2 regions of the Lysinibacillus sp. NPDC086135 genome follow, and region 2 is predicted to be linked to the other one. Evidence: riboswitches for the same ligand, from Rfam matches in the RefSeq annotation. Region 2 holds a riboswitch; the other holds the start of a gene.
What was found. A riboswitch is a leader RNA that binds a small molecule or an ion and turns the genes downstream of it on or off. The one in region 2 is predicted to bind thiamine pyrophosphate.
Positions count from the first base shown of each region.

Region 1: another riboswitch for thiamine pyrophosphate. It lies ahead of ACIPKN_RS17760 (ABC transporter substrate-binding protein); the one in region 2 lies ahead of thiW (energy coupling factor transporter S component ThiW).

Region 1 is NZ_JBIVCA010000014.1:53,370-57,589, forward strand. It holds gene ACIPKN_RS17745 (ABC transporter ATP-binding protein) at 1-157, opposite strand, end outside; gene ACIPKN_RS17750 (ABC transporter permease) at 135-905, opposite strand; gene ACIPKN_RS17755 (thiamine-binding protein) at 905-1,195, opposite strand; gene ACIPKN_RS17760 (ABC transporter substrate-binding protein) at 1,197-2,192, opposite strand; TPP riboswitch at 2,344-2,453, opposite strand; gene ACIPKN_RS17765 (TetR/AcrR family transcriptional regulator) at 2,660-3,268, shown strand; gene parC (DNA topoisomerase IV subunit A) at 3,960-4,220, opposite strand, start outside.
Region 2 is NZ_JBIVCA010000016.1:47,150-51,369, forward strand. It holds gene ACIPKN_RS19155 (ABC transporter substrate-binding protein) at 1-9, shown strand, start outside; gene ACIPKN_RS19160 (MFS transporter) at 221-1,417, shown strand; TPP riboswitch at 1,482-1,589, shown strand; gene thiW (energy coupling factor transporter S component ThiW) at 1,707-2,216, shown strand; gene ACIPKN_RS19170 (VWA domain-containing protein) at 2,353-4,220, opposite strand, start outside.

The DNA.
Region 1 (4,220 bases), on a different contig from region 2:
TAGAAGAGACACCACCAATTAATTGAAAGAGTGTGCTTTTACCACTGCCTGACGGTCCGATAATCGCCACAAATTCCCCGTCCTTGACCTCAAATGATAAATCGCGAATAACCGGAAGAGCATTAAAGGATTTATCAATGTTTTGAATGCTTAGCATAGATTCCTCTCCCCTTCACAACAAGTTTTTCTAATAATCGAATAGCACTAAATAATAGTAAACTTAAAAAAATGATGGCAAAAATCGCTACAAACACGCGATCCGTTCGAAATGATGATTGCGCCAATGTCATATAGACGCCAATCCCCATTTTCGCACCTAACCATTCTGCAATGACAGCTCCCATAACACTATACGTCGCCGCAATCTTAATGCCTGAAAAAATCGACGGGTACGCATATGGCCATTCAAGTTTCCAAAAGGTTTGTGATTTAGTTGCCCCAATCATTTCAAAATAATGTTTCAGCTCAGGTGAGGTTTGACGGAAGCCATCCATTGCCGAAATAACAATCGGGAAAAAGCACACCAGACAAATAATAATGAGCTTTGGCAATAAACCAAAGCCAAACCAAATAATTAAGAGCGGTGCTAGAACGAGCACCGGGACATTTTGTGACATAATAAGAATAGGATAAAATAGCTCCCGCACAAACGTAAAACGATGTAATAGCACAGCAACCGTTAGTCCACACACTATTCCAATGGCAAGGCCTAGAAATGCTAATTGAACAGTCGCTATAGCATGTGGCACAAACGTCTTATACGATTGAAAGCCTTCTTTCAAAATGGCACTTGGTGTAGGCAATAGCCAATGTGGTACGTCTGCAAAACGGACAATAAGTTCCCATATGAATAAGAGGAAGGCGATAAAAATTATCGTCCTTCCTTGTTTGAAAGCCTGCCTCATTACTTGTATTTCTCCGTTAGTGTATTCATTGTAATACCAGATGGCTGATATAAAATTTTCACTTGCGTAATGACATTAATAGCGCCAAGCTCAATCATCTTGTCATTCATTTTTTCAATGATTTGTAGTAAAGTCGATAGCTCACCTTCCATTGTCGTTTCTAATGGATGAACTTCATATTTCACCCCTGATGCGTCGATAACCGTAATCGCTGCATCGACAAACGGGATCACATCCTCATATGTTTCAGTTTTCGGGATAATTTGTACACTTATTAATGAGTTTGCCATGTTACTTTGTCTCCTTTTTCGGTAAAAAGTCGTTTGTATATGCTTGTTTTGCGTTAAATTCGCCCTCTAAAACTTTGTTGTCCGCCATCCATTTCGCGTAATTTTCCCAGATAGCTAGCTTTTGCTCGCCCCATTGTGCAGCGTCATCTTGATATTTATCTGCTAGCCATTCCTGACTTTTATGCACAAGGTTTTTATCTAAATCAGGTACTGCTTCTAGTAAAATATTTGCCGCTTCATTAGGGTGTTTTATCGCATATTCATAGCCCTTTGCTGTAGCAGCGACAAATGCTTTTACCGTTTCAGGATTATCTTTAATCATTTTTTCATTTGTAGCAAGTACAGGTGTGTAATAATCTAACTGATCACTATAATCTGTTAAATATAGCATGTTCAGTTTTTCGCCACGCAGTTCTGCTTCTATACCTGTCCATGCATAATAAATCCACGCAAAATCAATATCTTTTTTCATCATTGTGAAGAAATCTATATCGCCTGCATTGACAATATCTAATTTATTAATATCTGCATTTTTTGTTTGCATTAGTGATTGCAGTACTGCCTTTTCAAGTGGCGCCCCCCAGCCACCGTATGTTTTACCTTCAAAATCCTTCGGTGAAGTAATGCCTTTTGATGCAATGGATGCGAAGCCAGAAGTATTATGTTGAATAATCGCCGCGATCGATACTAAAGGTACATCTTGCACACGTGCCTGTGTAATCCCTTCCTGATAACTTACGCCAAACTGAGCCTTGCCAGACGCCACAAGCTGATCTGCTCCCGCTTCGCCTGGTAATATTATATCTACATCTAAGCCCTGTTCCTTAAAGAAGCCAAGTTTTTCCGCTACATATAAACCGGTATGATTTGTGTTCGGTGCCCAATCTAGGACAACCGATACTTTTGTTAATCCTTTAGTATCCTTTTTAGCCTCTTTTTCGCTACAGCCCACTAATGTGAAAAGTGCAGCCATTAGGACCAATAACCATTTTTTCATGCTCAATCCTCCAAGTAAGTAGTGTGAAATGTTCATGAATGAATGTCTTTACCAGAAGAAAGCGTTCACGGTCTGTGTATACAACAAAAGTCTGAAAACAAAAAACGCCCAGGATTCCTCCCAGACGTTTTACAATCAATATCAAAAACTTTCTTTTTGAATAGATGTTCCCTACGCTGGTACGAGCCAAATCAGGTTCAAAGGGTCAGTGTCTATCGGACACAATCTCAGCTGGCAACACCAGCCCCCCTACATTCTTTCCATATGAACTTTTCGTGATTATTATACCCATATCTATCCGGAAATGACAAGGCTCTATTTGCCGAAAGCGCTGCTAATTTAATTTTAAAGCTCCATGCCTTCCTTCAATTCCTTTTGTTGAATAACCGCAATGTCCTTTTCTTTGTAAAAATCATCTTCGGGAGTGCTAGGTAAACATACACAAAACCCTTCAACGGAGAATCTAAATGGAACCTAGACTTACTAATGATGAAAAAAAGAAAAGAAAAAGATTTGCCATTCTAAACGCCGCAATTAAATTATATAGTGAGAATGGTTTTGCAGAGACCAAAGTAGCGGACATAGCAAAGGAAGCAGGAGTTAGTTTTGGCACCGTATTTACGTATTTTAATTCCAAAGAAGAGCTTTATGAATCGGCAATATTGGAGCCCCTGGAGGAAATCAAACCATATTTTATTGAAATAGATGAACACTTTAAAAGTGATCCTCTTGAAGTAATTAAGGAAATGATAGATTGTCATGTGCAACTTTTTGCAACGAGAAGTGAATACCTACGTTTAATTCAACAGGATCTTGCAAGACCTGATCGATTTCCAAAGCTTTTTAAAGAACTAGATGATTTTGTAAAATTATTTATAGACTGTATTTATCCAGTTATTGAAGCTGGGCAAATGCTTGGTTACTTTTATGAAGAATCACCTTCATTAATTGCTGAGTCGTACTTATCCATCTTAAACGGAATGCGTTTAACGTTTATTGATGAATATACAAACATGGTATGGAAGGATATAACGAGACAAGCCCTTAGATTATTCGGACCTATCTCTAATACTTAAACCTTCTCCATCCTACACCCATACTCTATAAAATTAGGAAATTCAATTTTTGATCTACATGGTAAATAGATGATTCCCTTTTTGACACTATTACAGGCCAAGAACCTAAGAAACCATTACTTCCTTTGAGTGCAGTGAGCGCTGGACTCTTGTTACAGGAATGTTGATCTTCTCTATATGTTTTAGTGTATTTGCTTCTTCAAATAGCGTGTTGTTTCTTTTTGTTGCCTTGTTTATTGGAACAATTGGTGAACTGATGTATGTCCCTATAAAATAGGCAATGATAGGAGAACTTGCCCCATCAAACGCTCGTAGCATTTATATGGCTTTTAATAGCTTGACTACCTACGGAGCAATGATTGTATCTTCGCTATTAATTATCATTGGAGAGTGTATTCGCCCTTTATATATGAGCGGATTACTCCTTATTCTAGGATTAACTGATACATTTTTGTACTACATAATAACAAAATCGCTATACGCTAAAGAAATTGAAGGAAATGAAAGAAAAGTACCTGTTTCTTTTTAAAGATTGTCTTTCCATTAATCGATCAAACCAGATTTCAACTGACTTTATCATTATGTAAAGCATCATACAATCCTCCCGTATATATGTTAGACAAAGAACCCACTTATTGGTTTCAATTAGCTAAAAAAAGCCCAGCTCTCTATAGAGCATGGGCTAGTCATGTTATTTCTCTTCTTTTTTGACCGTAAAGACATGTGAGATGGCACCGTCTGTAGCTATATCTACTTTAAAGGAGCCATTAGAATGGCGATCTGCTCGAGTTAATGCTTGTACATCAAGGATCTCTTGCACACCTTTTTCCATCTCAATCGTTAACTGTTCCTCATCTGTAACCTTTACTACAGCCACGATACGATGTGGGTTCGCTTTTAATTCTGTTAACACTTTTAAGCCGCGTTTTGCACGACTCGTCATCTCTACTTC
Region 2 (4,220 bases):
ATTCGATAAACTATTTTACCCATTCAAAGCTGTTCTCACGTTACAAACGTTGAGAACAGCTTTTTTTCGTTTATCTGGAAGTAAGCTTCTGTGGAAAAACTAGCCGGCCGTATTTGAGAATCCGCATATCTTTCTAGTAAATCTCAGACTTATAGTCAATAGCAAACGTATAAGTCTTATGGTAGACTGTAGTATATTTGATTAAAGAAAGGGGTATTCGATGACCCAGCAGAAGTCTAATAAGGCGGCTTTGTATATTTTAATGTTTAATATGTTTATCGCAATGGGGAGTATCGGAATTATTATTCCTGTCATGCCTGAGTATTTAAAATTGTTTGGTGCCGCAGGACAAGTACTTGGCATGTTGATTGCAACGTTCGCCTTCGCACAATTCATATTTTCTCCAATTGCTGGGAATCTCTCCGATCAATACGGTCGTAAAAATCTCATTATTTTCGGTCTTATCGTAACAGGACTTGCACAAATTTGTTTCGGGCTTTCTACAGATGTGTGGATGCTCTTCCTGGCACGCTTTTTTGGTGGCCTTGGTTCCGCATTTGTGGCACCTCCTATAATGGCTTTTGTGGCAGACGTCACAACGTATGAGGAACGAGGAAAAGGTATGGGGATGATAGGGGCAGCAATGTCCTTTGGTTTTATGATCGGACCAGGTATCGGTGGATTCCTCTCAAAAGTTAGTTTGCATTTTCCATTTTATACCGCTGGGTTTGCAGCTATCTTAGCAGCTATTTTATCGTTCTTTTTATTGCCTGCTACAAAACCGAATGCAGCGAAAAAAGCGCAGAAGCAGGATAATCTTGCAAAGCAGATGGCCCGTTCAGTCCGAATGCCTTATTTTGTCATGCTAATTATCATGCTTGTATTCTCTTTCGGGATTGCTAACTTCCAAACAACATTATCATTATTTGTTACAGATAAGTTTAATTACACACCTACTGATATCGCCATTATATTAGTTATGGGTGGCGCTTTTGGTGTTGTTGTACAGATGTTTGTTATTACACCGCTGTTTAATCGCTTCGGCGAAATGAAAGTAGTGTTAGTCAATTTATTTATTGCATCCGTTTCGATTTTCTTAATATTATTCGCATCTGGATTTGCACTTATTTTGATTGTAGCGACCATCTTCTCTACAGCTACGACATTGATTCGTCCAGCTGTCAACACACTGATTTCAAAACTTGCTGAAAATGAACAAGGCTTTGCAGCTGGTCTGAACAATGCGTATATGAGTCTTGGTAATATGATTGGTCCAGCTTTAGCAGGTATATTATTCGATTGGAATATGAACAGTCCTTATATATTCGGGGCTATTATTTTAATGGCTTGCTTCTTCCTTGCCCTTATTTGGACAATGAAAAAAGCGCCACACCTTATGCATCCTGATACAAAATAGTCTGAAAAGTTATTGACTATTTTTAATAGTATGCTACATTATTAAGAGAAAAAATTAATTAAATTCTTACCACTAGGGGAGTCTTTAAAAGGCTGAGACGTATATGGTCATATACGGACCCTTTGAACCTGATCTAGTTCACACTAGCGGAGGGAAGTGTCGACACTTGCTTTTTTATTTGTAGATGCAAGGCCGCTTCCTGTTGTTTTTAGGAAGCGGCTTTTTGACGCTTTAGCGGCGATTCTCTCTGTTTTTGCGGCGGTATTAACATTTCAAAGGAGTGGAAATTATGTCAATTCGAAAATTAACAATCATGGCCATATTAGTAGCAATTGCCGTAGCTGGTTCTACCTTCGTTTCAATACCAACGGGAATTGCTCGTGCCTACCCTGTCCAGCATGCCATTAATGTTATCGGTGCTATCATTCTTGGACCAGTGCCTACTGTTATGGTCGCCTTTGTCACAGCTATTATTCGTATTTTAACAGGCACAGGCTCATTACTAGCTATTCCTGGCAGTGTTATTGGCGCTCTATGTGCAGCTCTTGCCTATAAATACAGCGGCAAGCAATGGCTTGCAGGTGTCGGTGAAATGTTTGGGACAGGTATCATTGCCTCACTTATCGCAGTACCTTACGCACATTTATTAATGGGGACATCCGTTGCTGCTTTATTTTTCATGCCAGCCTTTTTAACCTCAAGTACTATTGGTGCTGTCTTAGGTATAGTCGTTGCTAGCAATTTGCGGAAGAATACTATAAATCGTAAATCCTTTTTAGATAAAAATATTGTGAGATGAGTAATTTAACGGAATAAATTTGTGATTTATCGGAACAATTTCAGATTTTATCGGAATGTTTCATCTATTTATCGGAACAATTTAGGAAAAAACGATGGCTCATTACTATAAAGCAATGAACCATCGTTTTAACTTACTAAGATCGTTTTTTCATACCCTTTAATAGCTGGGCAACATTTGTGTCATCTTCCTGTATCTGTGTTCTCTCTACAGGCTGTTCTTTTTTCTTCGGCCTAGTTAAGAAGCGCCAACCAAAGCGTCGGATGGTAATATCAATAAAGAATAGCAACATCCCTGCTAATAAAAGCCATGTCGCAATATTTTGACGTTCTGCACCTTTTTTAGTAAATTCACGGAATACCTCGCTCGGTTCCTTCAAAACAGAGCCGCCTGTTTGCTTTGTTAGTGCTTCGATTAACTTATCATTCACTGGGCGTAATTCATACTCTGCACTATAAGGTACACTTAAGCCTGCCTGGTAAATGGTCTGATCTTCATCGGCAATGCGGAAGAAGATGAGTCCTGGTTCTGCTTGTACGACTGCTCGAACTTGTGATGCTGAAATTGTTTCAAGTTGTGTATCAAGTTCTTCACCAGCTTCATTGACAGCAACAATATCTAAGAACGCCGCTTCATTTGTTGGATCAGTGATGACAAATGAGCCGTCTGATTCTAGACGTACATCATAGGCAACATCATTATAACTTGGTAGCATTTTTGAAATAAGCGTTTGCCAAAAAGTGCCCCAATTTTGCCATCTTGCCCAGTCCCCTGTCCATTTTCCTGTCGAATCAGAAGTAAAGGCAAATGTTTTGCCAAGGCCATATTGCCATTCTGCTAGTACTGGATCCTCTTTCTCACTTTCTGCTATAACAGTAGCTCCCTGCTTTGCTGTTGTACCAATATAAGCATTCATTTTAGGTACACCATTCGCAAATAACGTATTCCAGCCAGCCGCATTAAATATAGTTGGATAGAATGGGTTATCCTCAATATATGTGCGTGAAATCATGGCAGTTTCACGAGATAAAATGGAGGGGATCGTCTGCTCATCAATAACATCGTAGAAACGCCCACTGCCCATCTCACTGAGTGCTTCAAGTAAGTTGGCATCAGCATCCTGACCAATTGCAACCGTTGATAGGGTTACGCCATTCTCTTTTCCTTGTGCAATTAAGTCCTCATAGTTACCTGGCTGAGACTGACCATCCGTTAATAGAATAATATGCTTACGCTGTAGCTTTAAATCAGCTAGATTTTCATAAGCTTTAGCTAGTGATCCATATATTTCGGTACCTCCCCCTGGCGTTACAGATAAAATTGTATCCACCGCATCTTCCTTATTGCCAAGTGGTCCTGTCTCAATAATTTCCCAAGGTCGATCATCAAAGGCTATAAACCCGAGCGTATCCTCATCTCGTAGCATTTCAACTGAACGAGCGGCCGCTTCTTTTGCAAGCTCTAGCTTTGCTCCAGACATACTTCCCGAGCGGTCAAGTACGATAACTAGCCCTAATGATGGCAATTGCTCCTTACCTTTAATCTCCATTTCAACAGGTAGTAAAGTTTCGATTGGTGTTTTAAAATAGCCACCTAAACCAAAGCTATTTTCGCCACCAACCATTGTAAAACCGACACCGAAATTTTTCACTGCTTGCTCAATGACATTCATTTTTGCCTCGCCTACTAAATGCCCTGGCACATTATCAAAAATGATGGCATTGTATTGTAAATAACTAGAAAGTTCATTTGGTAGACTTTTAGCATTTACAACATCATAGGCAATTGATTGTTTGCCTAGCGCCGCTGCAATTGGTGATGCCGTTTCATAGCCATTAACAATTAGTAAATGTGGCTCACTTTGCACCATCGTGACGCTTGTTAATTTATTATTTTCAAAAATTGCATCCTGCTCAACCTGCACGAGTGCCTCATATTTTACAAGCCCTTCAGCTGTTGCTGAATGTTTAAACGAAAATACATTCGAACCTTCTGTAAGTTCCA